Regions from separate parts of the Leptolyngbya sp. CCY15150 genome, predicted to be linked through region 2. Evidence: predicted binding sites of a transcription regulator. Region 2 holds the regulator's gene; the other holds the start of a gene.
The links. Region 2 encodes HrcA, which represses chaperone genes, less so after heat shock. Its sites were predicted from a motif close to ANTTAGCACTCNNNANTNNNGAGTGCTAANT; they were not measured.

Region 1: the regulator HrcA is predicted to act here: its motif matches at 7,909-7,939, upstream of groES (co-chaperone GroES).

What each region holds. Positions count from the first base shown of each region.
Region 1 covers NZ_JACSWB010000172.1:62,384-73,172, forward strand. Annotated here, with positions in the region: gene JUJ53_RS11300 (CHAT domain-containing protein) at 162-3,851, shown strand; gene JUJ53_RS11305 (DUF3084 domain-containing protein) at 3,882-5,273, opposite strand; gene groL (chaperonin GroEL) at 5,648-7,285, opposite strand; gene groES (co-chaperone GroES) at 7,424-7,735, opposite strand; gene JUJ53_RS11320 (Tab2/Atab2 family RNA-binding protein) at 8,025-8,861, opposite strand; gene JUJ53_RS11325 (ATP-binding protein) at 8,909-10,504, opposite strand.
Region 2 covers NZ_JACSWB010000157.1:11,478-22,266, reverse strand. Annotated here, with positions in the region: gene JUJ53_RS07715 (mannose-1-phosphate guanyltransferase) at 1-1,537, shown strand, start outside; gene JUJ53_RS07710 (single-stranded DNA-binding protein) at 1,611-2,132, shown strand; gene JUJ53_RS07705 (rhodanese-like domain-containing protein) at 2,463-2,837, shown strand; gene hrcA (heat-inducible transcriptional repressor HrcA) at 2,961-4,040, shown strand; gene JUJ53_RS07695 (ADP-ribosylglycohydrolase family protein) at 4,194-5,144, shown strand; gene JUJ53_RS07690 (TIGR04168 family protein) at 5,141-6,088, opposite strand; gene JUJ53_RS07685 (DUF3318 domain-containing protein) at 6,200-6,847, opposite strand; gene JUJ53_RS07680 (tetratricopeptide repeat protein) at 7,017-9,941, opposite strand; gene JUJ53_RS07675 (hypothetical protein) at 10,239-10,616, opposite strand.

The DNA.
Region 1 (10,789 bases), on a different contig from region 2:
CCTAGTCAGAGTCCTGGGTTTGTTCAACCTGCGCCACCGTCCTTGAACTCACCTGCCAATTTGCTTTAAGACCATCAGGCAACAGGGCCCGGTTCGTAGCCTAGTTCGCATCATGTCGCTCATCGTCACATATCCGGTCTACTATCACAAGGTGGTTCATCATGGCTCAAAAGCTGGGACAGGGGCGATCGCTCTCCCACGTCGGTGTCATCACGGTTATGGGGTTACTCGGGGTCGTTTTGCCGGTGCAGGCTCAAGTGACACCGGGGCAGGATGAACTGGGGACGGAGGTGCGCCGCCAGGGCGATCGCTTCCTGATCCAGGGCGGTACGTTGTCTGAGAATGGTGCAAACCTATTTCATAGCTTTGAAGACTTTGGGCTCTTGCCAGGGCAACTGGCCAACTTTCGCACCGATGCCGAGGTACAGACCATTCTGGGTCGGGTCGTAGGCGGTAATCCTTCGCTGATCGACGGTTTGATTCGGGTAACGGGCAGTAATGCCGACCTACTGTTGATGAATCCAGCGGGCATCGTGTTGGGGGCCAATGCTCGGCTAGATGTCCCAGCATCCTTCACTGCTACCAGTGCCGATCGCATCACCTTCGGCGATCGCTTCTTCAGCAGCACTGAGAGCAGTGAGTATCAAACCTTGCTAGGACAACCCGATGGCTTTACCTTCCGATTGAGTGAACCGGGAGCGATCGTCAATGCGGGACGGCTACGGGTGGATCCAGGCGCATCAATCACCCTCCTGGGCGGCACCGTGGTGAATACGGGCACGCTGATCGCCCCTGGCGGCACCATCACCCTGGCGGCGGTGGAGGGTGAACAGTATGTACGCCTTCAATCCGAGGACAGGCTCCTTAGCTTTGAGCTGGCTGCCATACCCTCCGCCGGTGGCATTCTGCCGTTGACCGCCCCCTCCCTGCCAGAACTGTTGACTCGCCCCGGTTTGCGCCATGCCACCGGCGTCCAGGTGAACCCAGACGGCACCGTGGTGCTCACCGGCTCCCAGATCTCCATTCCTACAGATCCAGGAACAGCGATCGCCTCGGGACGGTTGGCAACGGCAAGCGTCGAGTCTCAAAGGTCTCAGATTAATATCCTAGGCGATCGCATTGGTGTCCTAGACGCTACCCTCAACGTTTCAGGGGCCACGGCGGGCCAGGTGCGCATCGGCGGCGGCAACCAGGGGGAGGATCCCATACCCAATTCCCAAACGACGGTGGTCAATGACGGGACGCTGATTCATGCCAATGCTCTCACGCCCCAAGCTGAGGGGGGCGAGGTGGTGATCTGGTCTGATGGTGCGACCAGTGTTTCTGGGCAGATTGGAGCCCGAGGGGGCGAGGGGGGCCGGGGTGGCTCAGTGGAAATCTCAGGAGGGGAGTCTCTGCGATTCCATGGCCGGGTGACGACCCGCACCCTCAACGGCACCCCCGGCACCCTGCTGCTGGATCCAGAAAATATCGTGATTGTGGCCGGAGCAGACTCGGCTCCTGATGACGATCAACTAGCCGATCAACAAATCCTGGCGGGTGATGCGCCGGGCAGCACCTTTACCATTTCCCAAGCGGCCCTAGAAAATGCTCTGCAGAGTACCAATACAATTTTGGAAGCGACGAACAATATTCGTATCGAGCCCTTAAGTGGTGGTAGACTCAGCGGCAGTTCTCTAGGCACCTCCCTGACGTTCATTGCTGATTCTGACAACAGCGGCGGGGGCACCTTCCGCATGAACCGCAATGACGCGATCGCTACCTTGGGCGGTGATATCACGATTTCTGCAGCGAGCATCATCGCAGGCAATTTTGATACCACCAGTGACTTCGGGGGCAGCGGAACGGTCGAATTAAGGGCCGAGAACTCCATTCAAACCAGCGACATTGAGACAGGCAGTATCTTCAGCAACGCTGGGGATGTGCGCATCATTGCTGGGGGAGACATTCGAACTGGCGGCATCGATACGTCGTTCAGATCTAGCGGGAGTGGTGATGCGGCTGGGTCGGTGACGATTCTCAGCATCAATGATCCCAGCGTCGATACTCGCACGTTATCTAGCTCCGATAGTGCGACTCCCGCTGGCAATGTCACGGTTGAATATATTGATGCATCCAGCTTTTTTGGCCGAGGGGGGGATGTGATCCTCACGGGCGATCGCGTCTTGATTACGGGGACGGTGAGTGAAGAGGGTGCGCCTAGTATCGATACAAGCGGTGCCATCTCTGAGACCAGCCGCACCAGGCGGGTTGTGGACGAAAGTGGTCAGATCCAAATTACCCATTCGGGCGGCCCTAACAATGTGCCCTTTACGGTGGGAAATGTGTCTGCCTTCAACGGCACGGCGTCTGATATTGTGGCCGGCCCGGTGACCCTCACCGGGGGGAGGGTCAATAGCGTATTTCCTGTGCCTGTGATTGGGGAAACGATCCGCACGTTTGATAACGCCAATGGCGATGAACGCATTCGCATTACTGGAGTGAACGAAGCGCCGATCCTGAGAAGGGATGCTAGATCGTTTGAGCGCGATCAGCCGGCCCGACGTATCCCTGGTGAAGTGGGGGATGTGCGGGTGCTGCCCGATAACAGTAACGTGGTCGCTACGTTGAATGAGGGGCAGATTGCCTTGCAGAGCATTGAGGAAGAGGCTGGTGTCAAGCCTGCTGTTCTTTATGTAGACTTCGTGCCCCAAACGTCAACGCTCCCCCATGACTTTAACTCGTTGGAAACAGCCGTGAGTGGGGATGTTGCCGATCATCTGGATCGCTTCATCGATGCGCCGCTACGGGTGACCTCGGAATCTAGTCCTGACGATATCTTAGAACTGCTGCTGGTGACCTCATCCGGGAATCCCATCCGGGTAGCGGTGCCTGGCGTCACGCGTAAACAGGTGCAAGATGCGGCCGACTCGATGCGCTTGGAGATCACCAATCCCCGCAGTCGTCCTCAGGACTACCTGCCGCCCTCTCAACAGCTTTACACCTGGTTGATTACGCCCATCTTGGCGGATCTGCAGGAGCAGGAGGTGGAAAATCTTGTCTTTGTCATGACCGCGGGATTGCGATCGCTCCCGGTGGCGGCGCTCCATGATGGCAATCAGTTTCTAGTGGAGACCTATAGTCTTGGCCTCATGCCCAGTCTCAGCCTCACGGATACCCGCTATGTGGATATTCGCAACATGTCGGTGCTGGCTATGGGAGCCTCGGAGTTCACCAATCAAGTGCCTTTGCCGGCCGTTCCGTTTGAAGTGCAGGGGATCACCGCAGAACTGTGGCGAGGACAGACCTTTTTGAATGAGGCGTTTACGTTAGACAACCTGCGCTTTCAGCGATCGCAAACCCCCTACGGCATCGTCCACCTAGCGACCCACGGCGAGTTTAAGCCGGGCAATCTCGCTAATTCCTATATTCAACTGTGGGATCGGCAGCTTAGCCTGAGCGATATTCGTCAACTGGGTCTCGACAGTCCGGCTACAGAACTCTTGGTGCTCAGCGCTTGCCGTACTGCCTTGGGAGATGAAACGGCGGAACTGGGCTTTGCTGGTTCGGCGGTGCAGGCTGGGGTGAAGTCGGTGTTGGCTAGCCTTTGGTATGTGAGCGATCGCGCCACCCTGGCCTTTATGCGGGAGTTTTACACCCAGCTACGCACGGCTCCGGTTAAATCCCATGCCTTGCAGGCTGCCCAACAGGCCATGCTCCGAGGCGATTGGCAGGTGGAACAAGGGCAGTTGGTTGATCGGAATGGCGATCGCCTGATCCTACCGCCTTCCTTGGTGTTTGACGGCAGTGGCAATGATCTGTCCCATCCTTTCTACTGGGCAGCCTTCACCATGGTGGGGAATCCTTGGTAGCCCCAGCGCTGAGGGATGATCGCCCCACCGCTATGGCGTGTTCTCAATAGTAGCGGTGCTAAACAGCACTTGACCATTGCGGACAGCAACCAGGTCAATTTCTAGGGGCCCAGGGGTGGAGATGGTGCTGGCAGCCACGGCGCGAATTTCAATGGGAACGCTGTATTGCCGGAGCTGCTGGAAGAAAGCGATCGCTGCCTCCGATCGCCCTCCGGCAATCGTGATCGTTTCAGCCAAAATCCCAGCCTGGCGGCCTTGAAAGCGGCTGGCGGAAATGAGCAATTCGTACTGTTCAACCAACTCGACGTTGCTTAGCTCCGATGGATTCACGGAAACCGTTGCGATCACGTCTCCTTGCTGAAAAATAACCCGGTTAAAGGCTGCAACCGCATAGACCTGAACACAGGCTTCTCCAGCCAAGACGCAGGGTTCACCCACCACATAGTTGCCAGCCGAAAAGATTCGGACAATATATTCGCGGCCGTCCTGAATTTGCTCCTTGATTTGCTCAACCTGCGCTACCGTGATCTGAATCACCTGCTCTTGCTCAGCGGCAAGAATATCTGGCAGAATGGCGCGGGTTGCCACGCGATTGGCTTCATTCAGCAAACGGTTGACCGCTTCACTGGCTAGGTCAGGGTTTTGCAAACGCACCCCGCTAGAAGCCAGGGGCTCGTTGCGCAAAAGAGCCACATTACCTTGGCGCAACCCCAGAAATTCTCGTTCTAGAGCGGCAATGTCGAGCTGAAGCTCGGCCTGTTCTTCTTCTAGGGCCGACAGACGGGTTTCTCGTTCGGCGATCGCTGCATCTCGCTGAGCGATCGCCGCATCCCGTTCTGCCAGCTCTAGCTCTCGATTGGCCAAAAGCTGGGCCCGTTCTTGCTGAATAATCTGAATTTCTGACTGCAGTTGCTCCGCCTGCTGGGAGGCCGTTGCCAACTGATCTTGGGCTTGGCGGAAATTAGTTTCTAGCTGATCTAGATTATTGCGAGTGCGCTCTAACTGCTGTTGGGTAAGCCGTTGGCGGGCGATCGCATCCCCCAGGGATTGGTTGATGTCTTGCAGCCGGGTTTCTGCCTGCCGCTGCTCATTCACCGATCGCTCTAACTCATCTTGAATCCGAGATTTTTCTGCCTGGGTTTCGTCTAATTCCTCTCCCGCCATGGCTAGATCGTCTTGAATTTTCTGGAGTTCAAACACCCCAGTCCGCAGCTGATCGCTGATTAAAAATAAGATGGCTAGGGTCGAGGCCGAGATTACACCACCGGTCAAAATAGTAATGACAGTGGCTGTCTGGCGGGGACGAAGGTTGAATAAACTCAGACGCGCTTTGCCCACGCGCATTCCAATGCGATCGCCCAATGTAGCAATGACACCGCCGAGTATCAAGATAGCCGTGATTAGAATCAGCCCGGTTGTCATTCCTGGTTCTAGCGCTCCTCATTCCGATGACCTGGGAACCCTAGAGAATCTGGTAGATGAGATGCGATCGCACTCCTCATGGGTTAACTGTGCTTATTGTAGTAACTTGTGCTGGTGAATCCAACGCTTGAGTTTAGCAAACTCCCCTCTCTTTACACAAACAAATGCGCTACCCGTTGTCGAGTAGCGCATTGGATCAACCTAGGTTGAAGGGGCGATCGCTGGTTGTGATCGCTGGTTGTGATCAGTGATGGTGATCCGCGATGGTGATCGCTGATAGTGATCAGTGACTGTGGCCAGCGATGGTGATCTGCGATCGCCCCATGGGTCGTCCCCTAGGAACCAGCCTAGGGGAAAGACCTGAGACCGTAGTCTTAGTAGTCGAAGTCGCCGCCCATGCCAGCGCCAGCGCCAGCGCCAGCCGCTTCTTTCGATTCGGGCTTGTCAACCACGATGCATTCGGTGGTCAGCACCATGCCAGCGATCGACGCGGCGTTTTGCAGAGCGGAACGGGTCACCTTGGCAGGATCCACGATTCCAGCTTCAAACATGTCAACGAATTCGTTGGATGCGGCGTTGTAGCCGATGTTGAAGTCTTTTTCCTTGACGCGCTCGGCAATCACAGCACCGTTTTGACCGGCGTTTTCAGCAATGCGCTTCAGGGGAGCGGTGAGCGCCCGAGCCACAATGCCTGCGCCGATTAGTTCTTCACCGCTGAGGGTGGTGCTAGCCCAGCTTTCTAGGTCAGGAACCAAGTGGGCCAGGGTGGTGCCGCCGCCGGGGACGATACCTTCTTCAACGGCTGCTTTGGTCGCGTTGATGGCATCTTCTAGACGCAGCTTCCGATCCTTCATTTCGGTTTCGGTGGCAGCACCGACCTTGATCACGGCCACACCGCCGGAGAGCTTAGCCAAGCGCTCTTGCAGTTTTTCGCGATCGTAGGAGGAATCGGTTTCGTCGATTTGACGACGGATTTGTTCACAGCGACCCTTCACAGCCACTTCGTTGCCTTCTGCAACAATGGTGGTGGTGTCTTTGGTGATGGTGATGCGGCGAGCTTTGCCGAGCATTTCCAGCTTGGCGTTGTCGAGCTTCAGACCAGCATCTTCGGTGATCAGTTGACCGCCGGTGAGCACGGCGATGTCTTCCAGCATGGCCTTACGGCGATCGCCGAAGCCAGGAGCCTTGACAGCAGCCACGTTCAGCACACCGCGTAGACGGTTGACCACCAGGGTTGCTAGGGCTTCTTTCTCGATGTCTTCTGCAATGATCAGCAGGGGACGACCGGAGCGAGCCACTTGCTCTAGCACGGGCACAAGGTCTTGCACCAAGGCAATTTTCTTGTCGGTGATCAAGATCATGGGCTCGTCCAGCACCGCTTCCATGCGCTCGGTGTCGGTGGCGAAGTAGGGAGAGATGTAGCCTTTTTCAAAGCGCATCCCTTCGGTGACTTCTAGCTCGGTGGTCATGGATTTCCCTTCTTCCAAGGAAATCACGCCTTCCTTACCAACGGTGTCCATGGCGCTGGCAATCATGCGACCCACTTCTTCATCGTTACCAGCAGAGATGGTACCGACTTGAGCGATCGCGTTGGAGTCTTCCACGGGGCGGGCTTGGTCAGCAATTTTTTCAACCAAGAATGCCGTAGCCCGATCGATACCGCGCTTCAGGGAAATAGCGTTGGTGCCGGCGGCTACGTTACGCAGACCTTCCTTAACCATGGCGTGGGCCAAGACGGTGGCGGTGGTGGTGCCGTCGCCAGCCGCATCATTGGTTTTGGACGCCGCTTGACGAATCAAGGACACACCGGTGTTTTCGATGTGGTCTTCTAGTTCGATTTCCTTGGCAATGGTGACACCATCGTTCACGATTTGAGGTGCGCCAAACTTCTTCTCTAGCACCACGTTGCGGCCCTTGGGCCCTAGGGTGACTGCCACTGCTTCGGCTAGAATGTCAATTCCGCGTTCGAGAGCACGACGAGCATTTTCGTTGTAAATGATGCGCTTAGCCATAGTGTTCGATGTCCTAGAAAGTTCTCAGTTTCAAGTGTTGAGTGATGTGTTGAAATGCAGGGATTGAGTGAGGTGCTAATTTGACCATGCGATCGCTTCGGAACCCAGGGATCGTCTAGCCCTCAAATCTCATGGCGTCTATACAACGACGGCCAAAATATCTTTTTCGGACAGGAGAACATACTCTTCGCCGCTGAGCTTGATGTCAGTGCCTGCGTACTTGGAGTAGAGGACTTTATCGCCGACTTTCACTTCGACTTCTTGGCGGGAGCCGTCATCATTGCGCCGACCGGGGCCAACGGCGGCAATTTCGCCCACCTGAGGCTTTTCTTTAGCGGTGTCTGGTAGCAAAATGCCACCAGCGGTCTTTTCTTCAGATGCGTTCACTTTTACAAAAACGCGATCGCCTAGGGGCTTAACGGTTGAAACGCTAAGGGATACTGCTGCCATAGGAATACTCTCCAACTTCGTCGGTGTAATAGAAAAAACTTAGAATTGCACGGTGTGCAAGGCATATAAGTTTTAACGGATGCTACGGCTCTCTCAGATCAACCTGGTTGATTGAGCAGTCGTAGCCACTGCGATCGCAACTCGTAGTGAAGCGAGGGCAGTGAGGAATGAGGGATTAGCACTCTCACCTCCTGAGTGCTAATTTAACGGACTGAGGTAGGCCTCCGCAACTTACTGATCAGTACGGTTTCCCGAACTGAAGCGGTCTTGAAGTTACCCATGGCTACGGTTAGGTTGCCGTTTGCAGCAGCCATAGGCCGGTGTAGGTGACCCCAGAGTCATCGGGCTGTACTAGGAGGAAATGTAGACCCTGGCTGGTTTGTAGGCGTTGTTGATAGGTCTGTCCGGCGGCGATCGCTTCGGGATCATCAAAGGTGGTGAGAATCCAGCGATCCACCAAACCAGCTTCGAGAATCAGTCCATCGGGAGCACCGGGTATGTAGTGGAGCGATACTGGATCGGCCTGCTCCAGCCAGCGGGCCAGGGCCATAGACTGCCGCCCCCCGTAAATCACGACACCGGGCACCATGGTGGTGGAGGCAAGTTTTAGGCTTTGGGGGGTTAAGGCTTCGGGCCAAACGCGAATGGGAATGGGGCGATCGCCAAACACTAGGTCGAGGTCACTGGCAGCGATCGCCGCAAAGCGCCAGCTTTCTCCCCAGAGGTTATCGGCCAGGGGCAGCGGCGGCGGGCGGTCGAGGGCGACGGGGTCGTAGGCTTCCCCGGTGTAGTTGGGCAGGTGGGGATAGTCTAGGGCCCGCTGTTCCAAAAGGGCGTGGAGCTGGGGGGTATGGCGGGTGGCTTCCACCGATAGGCCCAGACTCTGGCAAGCGGTTTCCAGCAGGCTAAGGGATTGGGGACGAAACACCTGGAGGCGATCGGGCTGGCCATGGAGATTGATGGCGGTGGTGATCTGCGCCGTCAGCCATGCGCTGCTGAGGGAAGGTTGGGGGCAAGCGGCGATCAGTAGAGCGCGATCGCCCTCACAGACCACAACTTCCCATAAAGGATTGCCCGCCTCATCCCGTAGGGGGCGACGATAAATGTCCGCTTGCCAAATTCTCACCGTCCTATGCCTCGCTATGCTGATTGCTGGGTTGACGGCCTCAGCCCTCAGGTATTGTAAATCGGTAGGAGGACATGGAAGATCGATCCTTCCCCGGGTCGGCTACGCACGGATACCGAACCGCCACAGTTGAGGGCCAGTTGCTGCACCATGGACAATCCTAGGCCGGGCCCAGACGACTGATCTTCTTGATGGCCCCGTAGGCGATAGAACGGCCGGAAAACTCGCGATAGCTCTGCCGGTGCAATTCCCACGCCGGTATCTTTAAATTCAAGCTGGATGTAGTCACCCTGCTGCTTGGCAGACACCCAGACCTCGCCGCCGGGGGGGGTAAATTTAATCGCATTATCCAGCAGGTTGATGACAATCTGGCTGAGCCATTTGTGCAAACAAGACACGGCGGGTAGATCGCTGGAAATGGTGTAGGCCAGCATCATGCCGCGTTCGCGGGCGAGGGGCTGATAGGTGCTGACGACGCCGGGCACCACGTCCGATAGACGAATCGGCTGCATCAGGGCATGGTCGGCATGGTCTTCTAGCTGCATCAGGTCTAAAACGCTGGTGATCAACGCACTCTGGCGATCGCATTCCTTGGTGAGCAGCTCCATGTAGCGCTGGCGCTGGGGCGGCCGTAGGTTGGGCGATTCCAGCAGGGTCAGGGCTGTCTTCATGGTGGTGAGGGGGGTGCGCATCTCCTGCCCCACGTTTTTGAGGAATTCATCTTTGATCCGCAGACGATTGGTTAAGCCTTCGCATTCGAGCTGGAGGGTGGCGACTTGCTCCGATAGTTTGCGATCGGCGGCGCTACGATGCCACAGCTCTTCCTGGTAAAACATCTGTCGACTGTAGAATTGTCCGAGCAGGGCTGGGCTGGGGGCGATCGCCTCCCCTTGGGTGAGGTTATCCCACTGCTCCAACAGCGCCTGACCCTCGGGGCTGGGTTCGCTGAGCTGTCCTGCCTGAATCGCCTGATGCACGCCGGAGAAGACCTGCTGAATCGTTTGGGGAATAAAGGAGCAAATGCAGAGGAGGGGGTGTTTCCGCCGACTGGGGTTACCCTCATCACTCAAAATTGCCGTGGTTTGGGGACGAATACTGGGAGGTGCCGGGTCAGGACTGGTGCTGGGACGGACGCTGCGCGGACGATGGGCCAGCAGCAGGACGGAAAATCGAGGCGATCGCACCATCAAAAAATATTCCCGTCGCAGTTGGCTATGGGCCGCTAGGGGGAGGGAGGTCGCCGAACAGATTGTAAACGGCGAGGGCAGGGGCTCGATAAAATGAATGTCTGAATCCGCGTCGGAGTCCCAGTCGAAGATGTTGGAGTCGCCGCTTACGGGGCGAGAGGGGGGGCGATCGCTCTCCTCAGGGGTATGGTAGGCAGATTGGGGATTTTTAAGAATATAGATAGCGCTGTCGGGATGGGCCGACCGTTGGTAGCGCTCGACTTCACTCGACCATGCATAGCCCCGAGGCAGCTTCATCCACAGCGTTGCGGGTTCTTGCGCCTCACTGAGCACATCCATGATCGCCGACAGCATCGACTTGAACGTGGTGGGACTGACCTGCAGGGGTTGGGAAACCTGCTCGATGCTGGCTGCTAGCTCATACAGAGACGAGTCTTGAAAACTGGATGCGTTCATAGATTCCAGTGAATGAATCAATTGGGCATGGCTACTCGGACGGATGCATGAACAAGGTCACAGTTCCTGGGGCCGCAAGGCAGAAGAACGAGGACAGAAAAACGAAAAGGAAGTCTAGGACACACCAGGTTTCCCGCCTCAGCACATAGGCGGGTTACTGATGCCTCAGAGTACTAGCCATCCGCCCTGTCAGTGATGTCACCAGTTCTGCCATGGAGTTACCTGTCGGCACGTTGATGAACTTTGTGGGCCATACACGCTCTGATCCAGTGCGATCGCTGACTT
Region 2 (10,789 bases):
GTCGCTCTCCAGCGTGGGTGAAGAAGCGCAGGTCAACCAAAGTGTGCGCATCTGGCCCAGCAAAATCATCGAACCCGGTGCCATTCTCAACATGAACCTGATCTGGGGACATGTGGCCCATCGCAACCTCTTTGGCCAGCGTGGGGTATCCGGCCTAGCCAATATTGACATCACGCCAGAATTTGCTGTGCGCCTTGGGGCAGCCTATGGTTCTACCCTAAAACCCGGCTCCCACGTCACCGTCTCCCGCGACCAGCGCAGTATTTCGCGCATGGTGTCGCGATCGCTGATTGCGGGGCTGATGTCCGTCGGCATCAATGTGCAAAACCTAGAAGCCACCGCCATTCCCCTAGCCCGGGCCGTGGTGCCCACCCTAGCTGTGGTTGGGGGGCTGCACATCCGCCTACATCCCGAACGCTGCGATCACATGCTCATCGAGTTTTTTGATGAACATGGCATCAACCTCTCCAAGGCCCACGAAAAGAAAATTGAAGGCGCTTATTTCAAGGAAGACTTCCGTCGGGCCCAGGTCGCCGAGATCGGTCAGGTGGTCTATCCCACCCAGGTGGTTGACCTCTACAGCATTGTCTTTGAACGCCATCTCGACATCAACACCATCCGCACCAGCAACTCCAAGGTGGTGATCGACTACGCCTACGCCGTATCGGGCGCTATCCTACCCCAGCTTCTGGCCAAGTTCGGCTGCGATGCCGTGGTGCTCAATGCCAGCCTCAGTCAGCTAGCTCCCTCCACCGCCGATCGCGAAGTCCTGTTGGATCAGCTAGGCCACGTGGTAGAAGCCCTCAAGGCCAATTTGGGCGTGCAGGTTTCCGCCAATGGTGAACAGCTCATTCTGGTAGACGAGTCTGGCAGCGCCATCCGGGGCGAACAGCTCACCGCCTTGATTATTCACATGCTGCTCACCGATAATCCTCGCAGTACCGTGGTGGTGCCCGTGAATGCCTCCAGCGCCGTGGAGCAGATTGCCCGCCGCCACGATAGTACCGTTGTGCGTACTAAGGCTAACCCCACCGCCCTCATGGAAGCCTGCCATTCTAACCGTAATGTGGTGGTCGGCGGCAGCGGTGAGATGGGCTTCATCTTTCCCCAGCTTCACCCTGGGTTTGACGCCATGTTCTGCATTGCTAAACTCATGGAAATGCTCACCCTCCAGGATCGCTCCCTCGGGCAAATCCGCGCCGACCTCCCCCGCGTCTGCCATCGATCGATTACCGTGCGCTGCCCTTGGACGGTGAAGGGAGCTCTGATGCGTCGCTTAGTCGAAAGCCATCCTGCAGAGACTTTAGATTTAACCGATGGCGTGAAAATTCTCAATTCCCAGCAGCCCGATAGCTGGATTCTCATCTTGCCTGACGCTGGGGAACCCCTCGTACACCTGGCAGCCAACAGCAACGATCGCGGCTGGGTAGACGAAACCTTGCGGGAGTATCGCTCCTATGTCCAAGATTTTGTTAATCATGAGTTGGGCATGGAAGAATTAGATCACGATCAAAGTTTAGAAAGTGTATTACTGTAGCTGCTGAGGGAAACCTAGAAGCGATCGCCACTCACTGCTTCAGCAGGGTGCTTGTAATCTTGAGGACGAAGGAATGAATAACTTTATTTTGATGGCGGAAATTGTCAAAGATCCTGAATTGCGCTATACCCCAGACGGGCAAACCGCGATCGCAGAATTGGTCGTGCAATTTCCGGGGCTCCGCGATAACGACCCCATGGAAACCATTAAGGCTGTGGGCTGGGGCAACTTGGCTCAGAGCATCCAGGCTCAATATCACCAGGGCGATCGCGTTGTCCTCGAAGGACGGTTGGGCATGAATACCGTCGAGCGTCCTGAAGGTTTTAAGGAAAAGCTGGCCGAGATGACCATTCAGCGCATTTACCCCCTCGGCGCGGATACCCTACTAACCACCTCGATCCAAACGAGTTCCGACGCAGCATCCAGCTCATCGCCTGCGACACCGGCCCCTCGCCCCGTTGCCGCGCCCCCCGTTGCCCATACAGCCCCAGCTCCCTACGCGCCCCCTGCGGCTCCGCCAGCCCCGGCCTATCAACCCCCGGCCTATCAGCCTCCCGCTGACCCCGAACCTAACTACGACGACATTCCCTTCTAGCCCTGGTTAGCTGCCCCATCGTTTCCCCTCATCCCCCAACCCCTTCTCCCACAAGGGGAGAAGGGGAGTCAGAGAGTGTGGTATTAGGTGCTTTCACAGATTCTCTAGCGCCCTGGAAGACGGTTGGGATGAGGGTCTTCAGGCTAAGTGCATAGAACATTTGGTGCAGCGGTGTCCTCTGGGATGCCGCTGTTGGCGTTTGAGATCTGAATCGATAAGATGCTCGATATGAATCCTCGTTATGGATCATTGATCACGGATTTTGCCAAACTTTGCTAGGTTAATGGGTAAGAGATTTTAGATTTTCATAACAACTCACGTTAACGATTCATGTTTGCCCAATCCTACGAGCCCTTGCCTCAGATCAGCGTAGAAGACTTTGCGGAGTATCTCGCCCAGCGGCAAGACCATCCAGGGGTCGTCGCGCCCCTCCAGTTACTTGACGTGCGGGAGCCTCAAGAGGTAGCGATCGCTCATCTAGAGGGCTTTGTGAATTTACCCTTGAGTCAGTTTGAAGCTTGGTCTGGCCAAGTTCTAGCGCAGCTTGACCCAGACACAGAGACCATTGTCATGTGTCATCACGGGATACGATCGGCACATATGTGTCAGTGGTTGGCACATCAAGGCTTCACGCACGTCAAGAACCTAGCAGGGGGCATTGCCGCCTACGCGATCCGCGTCGATCCCAGTATTCCCCAGTATTAACCTGATGGAATTTAGGATCCCCCGTAGTTCTTGCTACGATCGCGGTGTCATTGAGAACGCTACAGTCTTACGTAGCATCTCTATCCATTTTTGTTTTCACTTAGCTTTAAGATTTTATCGGCTATGCATATTAAGCTAAGCGATCGCCAACAGCAGGTTCTTTGGGCCACCGTGCGTCACTATGTGGCAACGGCCAAGCCGGTTGGATCTGGGGCGTTAATTGAAGAATTTAATCTCAACGTCAGTTCGGCGACGGTGCGCAATGCCATGGGGCGGTTGGAGAAGGCAGGTTTGCTTTATCAACCCCACACCTCTGCCGGCCGGGTGCCGTCGGATTCCGGCTATCGCATCTATGTCGATCATTTGATTAAGCCATCCGACACGATCGCCCGTCAGGTAGATCAACTCCTGTCCGATCAGCTACAGGCAGAAACCTACAGCGTGGATGTCCTACTGCGCCATGCGGCCCAGATTTTGTCGAACATCAGTGGCTACATTGCCCTGGTTACCCTACCCCAGTCGCGCACGGCCCATCTGCGCCACGTGCAGCTCGTGCAGGTGGATACGCGGCGGATCATGCTGGTGGTGGTGCTCGATTGCTACGAAACCCAGTCGGTGTTGATCACCCTGCCGCAGTTAGACACGCCCACCGATCCAGAAAGCCTTGACCGGGAGTTGCAAATTCTCTCCAATTTCCTGACCCAGCAACTGCGAGAGCGATCGCTGAGTGACTTGTCTACCCTAGACTGGACAGAACTGGGACGGGAGTTTGAACAGTATGCCAGCCTGTTGCAACAATCCCTAAACCAGCTCAGCCGTCGTAGCCAAACTCCCATACCCACCCAGATTTTGGTCAGCGGCGTGGCGGAAGTGCTGCGGCGACAGCCAGAATTTTCTGAGTTGCAACAAGTGCAGACGTTGATGCAGCTTTTAGAAGAGGAGCAAGATCAGCTTTGGCCGCTGATTTTTGAAACGACGGATCCGGGAACGCCGCGCAAACGGGTGGTGGTGCGCATTGGTTCAGAAAATCCCATTAAGCCCATGAATGCCTGTGCCTTGGTTTCTGCGACCTATCAACGGGATAATGTGCCCGTGGGCAGTGTTGGCATGTTGGGGCCCACGCGCATGGTCTACGAAGATGCGATCGCCTTGGTGGAAGCGGCGGCGGATCATTTATCGGATGTCATGAGCCAGGCTACCTAACCGGTGGACGCCATTCCATGAAGCGAAGGTACCGGGTTTCAACTCCGCTCACCCCTCGTCTCATCCGGATGTGAGCATAGAGCACCGTCGAAATGCTCACCCACAGGTACGTCCTCCTACTGACACCTACTACCCCTACAATCAGAGAGTTCCATGGTTGATAGAGAATCCCCAGTGATGGCCGGGTTACTCGGCGTTTGTGTGGCTGATGCCCTCGGCGTCCCCGTGGAGTTCACCAGTCGGGCAGAGCGGCGACAGGATCCAGTGACCGATATGCGCGGCTATGGCACCTGGAACCAGCCACCGGGCACCTGGTCAGACGATAGTTCGCTGATGCTGTGCTTGGCAGAAAGCCTATGCACTGGGTTTGATCCGGAGGATATCGGCGATCGCTTTCGGCGTTGGTATGAAGATGCCTACTGGACGCCCCACGGCAATGTTTTTGATATTGGTGGTACCACTCAGCAAGCGATCGCTCAGCTGCAGCGCGGTGTACCGGCAGTTGAGGCTGGGGGCAAGAGTGAGAGCAACAATGGCAATGGCTCGTTGATGCGCATTTTGCCGATGGCCTTCTGTGCCTCACGGTGGGAATTAGCGCAGGTGATTCAGCAGACCCATGCGGTGTCTTGTATTACCCATGCCCATCCGCGATCGCAAATCGCCTGTGGCCTATACATCAGCATTGCGGTGCGGCTGCTACAGGGCGATGATCTAGCGACGGCCTACCAGACGGGCGTGCAGCAGGTGACGTCGTTCTACCAAGTGCCGCCCTTTGTGGCAGAGTGGCCAGAGTTTGCCCGGATCGCGACGGGTCAGATTGACCAGTTGCCTGAAGATGCCATCACCTCTGGAGGCTATGTCATTCACACCCTGGAAGCATCTCTCTGGTGTCTATTAACCACTCAATCCTATCGGGATGCGGTGCTGAAGGCGGTGAATTTGGGGGGCGATACGGATACGACAGCGGCGGTGACCGGCGGACTGGCAGGGTTGGCCTATGGTCTGGCGGGATTGCCTAGGGAGTGGCTGGGGGCGATCGCTCGCTATGACGATATTGTGGATTTGGCGAAGCGGCTGGAGCAAGCTTGGCCTGTTGGAGGCTAGGGCAGGACTGGATCGGCCGCATAGAGTACGTCTTCTTGCTGGATCGTATAGGTGGGATCGACCCAGGCGATCGCTGCCCTGGTCACCACTCCGTTCTCCAGGGTTACCAACGACATATTGCGTAGCCAGCCCGAGTCTGTGGCAACGATCCGGGGCACGCTGGCGGCATTGAGATAAACGGTGTTGTCCTGCTGCACCAACCGTTCGCGCAACCGTTTTTTGGTATGGCGTAGGCTGTGGTGCATATGCCCAAAGGTGACCAGGGGAACAGATTTACCCCATTGCTTAGCCTGGGCGATCGCTCCGGTAAAATCCGGGTCACCATAGTCGCCGCCCATGGGCAGCCAATCACGACCACAGGGCGATTCAGGGCGATCGCCTAATCCTGCTGGGCCGCAGTGACCTATAAAAATGACCACCTCTTCACTGGTTTGCTGGGTGGCCGCTCCAATTTTTTCGATGGAAGCGGCAAAACTTTCCACGCCGTAGCGATCGCGATAGAAAGACTTGTTGCGCCAGTCTGGGCCACCCCAGCTAAAGGGTCGGCTACCGACAATGCTCAGCCCTAAGTCTGGAAAGTCGAGCTTGCCATAGCCCACGTGGGCCGCGCCTAAAAGATCAAGCTGTTGCTGCACCCGATCTTCAAGCTTGCGATCGTAGGGACATTTGCGCCGCCCCCAAGCTGTGGCCGTATGCCAAGCATCATGGTTCCCCAAAATGACCGCCTTGGGCAAGGCCATCTCCGCCACCGACCGCACCACAGATACAGCTTCGTTGCCAAAGTCGCCGACCAGCAGCACCAGATCAACCCCGAGGTGGCGCAGGGCTTGTTCGTCGTGGATGTCCCATTGATCATGGACATCGCCAATGACCGCGAGGGTGAGCGATCGCCCCTTATTCGGCAAGGGCGATCGGGAGAGGGGAGGCGTTAGAGAGTCAGTCATTCACTTGCTTAGCACAGTGGGCATGGCGGCATTCCCTCACCGCCGCGCGGGCTAGAGAACTGCGCCATTCCTATCCTAACCTTCCCCCTTGGCATCTCAGGCAGTCTTGCCTTAATAGGCAGGTTCGCTGCGCATGGACTTGGCCTTGGATTTCGCCCGAGCGGCGCTCTTTTTCAGGGCATCTAGGCGAGATTGATATTTACGGCGAGCGCGTTTTTTCGGCGTTTGCTCCACCAACACCTTGAGGGCGCTTCCCAGGCTCTTGTAGGCATTGGGCAGGGTATAGCCAAACCGAGTGGCCAGGGCGATCGCTTTTTCATCGGCATCAATGGCTTCCCGCAACACCTTACTGCCGTTGTTGCGTTGATAGAGACGGAATCCTGAGAAGCCGCAGAGCGCTAGGGCTAGGACAAGGAGGAGGCCATCCTGCACCCACAGTTCTCCCACCGCACCCCCAAGACCAATGGCAAGGGCCGCCATTTCCCAGCCATCCCGAGGAATGGTGTCGTTTTGGATGCGGGCAACTTCATGCCAAAACAGTAAATTACGCTGATCAATGGCTAGGGCATCCCACTTTTCTAAGTCGATCTGCACCTCAACCTGATCTTTACCAATTTCTTCGGAGGTGATCAGCGGTGGTGTCACATCAATGGCGGCTTCAACGGTGACCCAACTCCGCAGCTCAGGGGGGAGGAGGCCTTTGAGGCGACGTAACTCGCTTAGATCTGACCGGGCAGTGGAACTGGCAAATGAGGTCATATACCTAACCTTCGACTATGAGATAACCGGGTTCGGTGTGCATCATAACGATCGCACCTTACCCCAACTGTAGCCCTGCATACGAGACGAGGATTCCTGCCAACGTTCAGGAGCATCTGGGGAGCGATCGCCCTCACCCTATGTCTATCCTATCGTATGAACTCGCCACTCAGGAGGGCGACGGCGCTGGAGCGTTTGGCCGCAGGGCTTGCCGGAGATCGTCGGCTTGCCGGAAGGCCTGCTGGGCGGCATCTTCCTGACCGGCAAAGCGCAGGGCAGAGCCGCGGCCTGTCCAGGCTTGAATGCTCTTGGGATCCAGAGCGATCGCGTAGTCATAGGCAGCGATCGCCTCGGCATGACGGTTGAGGGATAGCAACACCATGCCCTGAATGTGCCATCCCTCAAGGGACGTGGGATCGAGGTTGAGCACCTCCTGGGTTGTGGCTAGGGCTGCGTCGAACTGACCCAAGCGCCACAGGACGCGACTGCGTTGGGTCAACAGATCCAGTTTCAGGGAACGGGACGGGTTGTGGCTGAGCGCTTGGTCATAGGCAGCGATCGCTTCTGCTTCCTGCCCGGTCAGGCTAAGAATCTGCCCCTGCTGTAACCAAAGATCGGGGGATTGGGGCTGAACCTCTAGGGCTTGGCTGATGGCCGCTAGGGCCTCTCCCGTCCGCCCCAACTGCCCCAGAGCCACGGCTCGATGGCCCCAGGCTGGCCCATGGCTGGGCTGGTGGCTGATCACCTGATCGGCAGCAGCGATCGCTTCCTCGTAGCGCTGCAGACCGACATAGGCTTGGGCCTGGGCCGTCCAGGCCTCGGTGATGTCCTGATCACCCCATTGCCCATCGCCCTGCAGGGACTGCTCAACGGCCACCAAGGCGGACTGCGGCTGGTCGAGACGATTCAGCACCGTGGCCTGATGCAGCCAGGCCAGGGAAGACTTGGGAGCTAGCTGGGTGGCTTGCTGGAGAGAGATGAGGGCCGCATCGAACCGATCCAAGCGTTCTAGGAGCAAGCCGCGATGCGTCCATAACGACGCCTGACCGGGTTCGAGGGCGATCGCTTGGTCGTAGGCGGCAAGGGCATCGGTGGGACGTTCAAGCTGAGTGAGCACCAACCCGCGATGGTACCAAGCCAAGGCGGGGGAGGTATCGCCCCACTGGCGATCCAGCTCCAGGGCGCGATCGCAGGAGGCTAAGGCCGTTTCGGTTTGCCCCAGCCCCAGCTCCCCTCGACAGCGATAGGTCAAGGCTAGGGAATGGTCGGGGTCTTGGGCCAGGATCTGATTAAAGTCGGCGATCGCTTGGTCGTAATCGCCTGCTTGTAAATAGAGTAAACCTCGATGTTGGTAGGCCAACGCTGGGGAGCGATCGCCCCACTCTTGATTCAGTTCCAAAGCGCGATCGCAGTCCCGCACAGCGCTGATCACATTGCCATGGCGGGCATAGGCACTGCAGCGATCGGTGAGCACCTGAGACGAGTTCGGCTCATGGTGCAGCACATAGGTGAGGGCAGCGATCGCTTCTGGATAACGCCCCAAGGACATCAGCAGTCGCCCGCGACTCAGCCAGGCTTCGGCATTGCGCGGATTGATGGAGATGGCGCGATCGCAGGTGGCCAAGGCCTGACCATAGTCACCCTGATCGATCAAGGCCTGACAGTCCTCTAGCCAGCCGACAAAAGATTGGGAATCCCGATCTGCCAAGGGCTGGGGCGCTTGGGAGAGTTCCACTACCGGCGTAGTGGAGGGCAGGAAAGGCCCATCGGGCACCTCCGGCAGGGGTGGCAAACTGGGCAGGGCAACGGCCTGCAAGGTGGGCGCTTCTCCGCAGGAGTCTTTGCAAGGAGCTAGGCTCGTGGGCGTAGCGGCGACCCGCACGGTGGGCAGGGCCTGCACCGCTGCATCCATACCCGACGTAGCCGCAGCCAAGACCACGGTTTCCGACCCTGGTAGTTCTACACCATCGGCACTATCGGCCCCCAAAGGCTCCACCGCCACCCACTGGTGATCCAACAAGCGACGCTGCTCAAAATGCAGGTGGGGCCCAGTGGAATTACCCGTACTGCCCACCTGCCCCAGCAAGGCACCACCCTCAACGCGCTGCCCTGGCTCCACCACAATCTTAGACAAGTGGGCATAGAGCGTCTGCTGGGAAGAGCCGTGGTCTACCACCACCGTCAGCCCATAGCCTCCCATCCAGCCCGCCGACTGCACCTGTCCGGCTGCCGCAGCTAACACGGGTGTACCCTCCGGTGCGCCAAAGTCTACGCCGTCATGGAAGCGGCGATCGCCCGAGATGGGGTGAATCCGCCAACCAAACGACGAGGTAACCGGCGCGTCGATGGACAAGGGAAATCGCCAGGTTCCTGCCGCCAGACGCCCAAGGGGAGAGGTGGGGGCGATCGCTCCTGATCCATTGGCCTTAGCAGCGGGATAGAGAACTTTGGTAGTGGTGAATTTGGGAAAAGGGCAATCGGCTGCCGAACCGTTATCCCGCCGATTGCGCTGCAGACGTTCCGCCATGCGCTGGGCCAGGCTAGGAATGGGTACCGCCTGAGGCGATCGCCCGCAGGTATTTTGGGTGCGCACCATGGGTTCCGAGTCGGGGACGCGATCGCCCCCATGGGCCACAACCTTAGCCAAACCACTGCCCTGCCGCCACTGATCCACCGGTTGGGTTGCAGGCATGGCCACAGGGCGATCGTAGGATGAAACAACCGGAGCGGGTTCCGAGACCGGCAACGGGGCCGGCGGTTCCTTGGGTTCCTCAACAGTCGGGAGGGGCGATCGCTCCTGCCGATCCTGGATGGGCTCATCCTCCACAGGATCCTCTACCTCAACCGCCGGCTCCTCAGCCTGCTCCTGAACCTCCGCCTCCAGCTTCTCCACGGGGGAAAATTCTTGATACACCTCTCCCTCAGGGGGCACGATCCCCGTTCCCATCGACTCGAACTCTGATGTCTGCCCCGGATAAACGGGAACGGGCTCTGGGGGAGCCTCTGGTACGCTCTGACCGTGGGCCGTTGCCCCTTGTCCTACGCCCCAAGCGATCGCGGTCAACGTGCAAGCCGTAACCTGTGAAGCACGCATATCCTCGTCTATCTCCGATGCAAGCTGCTTCCTTCCTACATTCCATGCAGCTCATGATCAGGATGAGAGAGCAGAAGACCCTCACCCCAAACCCATCTCCCAGAACGGTAGAGGGGCTTTGAAAGCAACCCATTCTCTGCACTCTTGCTCCCCTTCTACCCTTGTGGGAGAAGGGGCTGGGGGATGAGGGGGAAAGGGTGGCGCAGCTTATCAAGGGCGATCGCTCCCGAACAAACGCAACTCCAAGACCCTCACCCCAAACTCCTTTCCCAGGTCGGTAGAGGGGCTTTGAAAACCCTACACCGGACGGGTGAATTTCAGTTTAATGCCGCCGCTATTGCCCAGCTTGCCACCATTGCCGATGATGCTGATCTGACCCTCGGCACTAATATCCACCGACAATTCCACTTCATCGAGGCGCAATCCCGTGGTGGTCTCCGCTTGGCTGAAGAGGTCATTGACGATCGCCAGCATACTTTCCATCTGAGTTTTCACAAGCTGAGCATCAATCGATACCCGCTTGCGGCGCGTGACGGTGGTGGTTTGCTCCACGGTGTCGACTGGATCAAAGCCGCCTCCCGTATCCCGCCGACCCGATCGCTGCCCTTCAATGATCACGGTTTCGTCGATGTCTTCAATCTCGGTCAAAATCCAAAGCTGATCGCCGTCTGCCATGGTCTATCGCCTCGTTTTACCCATCATTATTTCAGATCCCGATCGGGGACAATCAAATCTAACTCGTCAGCAGTAGCGCTCTTCTACATCACCCAAATCGCAAAAAAAATCGATCGCGCACAGCGCGAAACCATGAAGAAGTGTAAAGGGAAAGAGTTAAAAAGTGTAAAGGG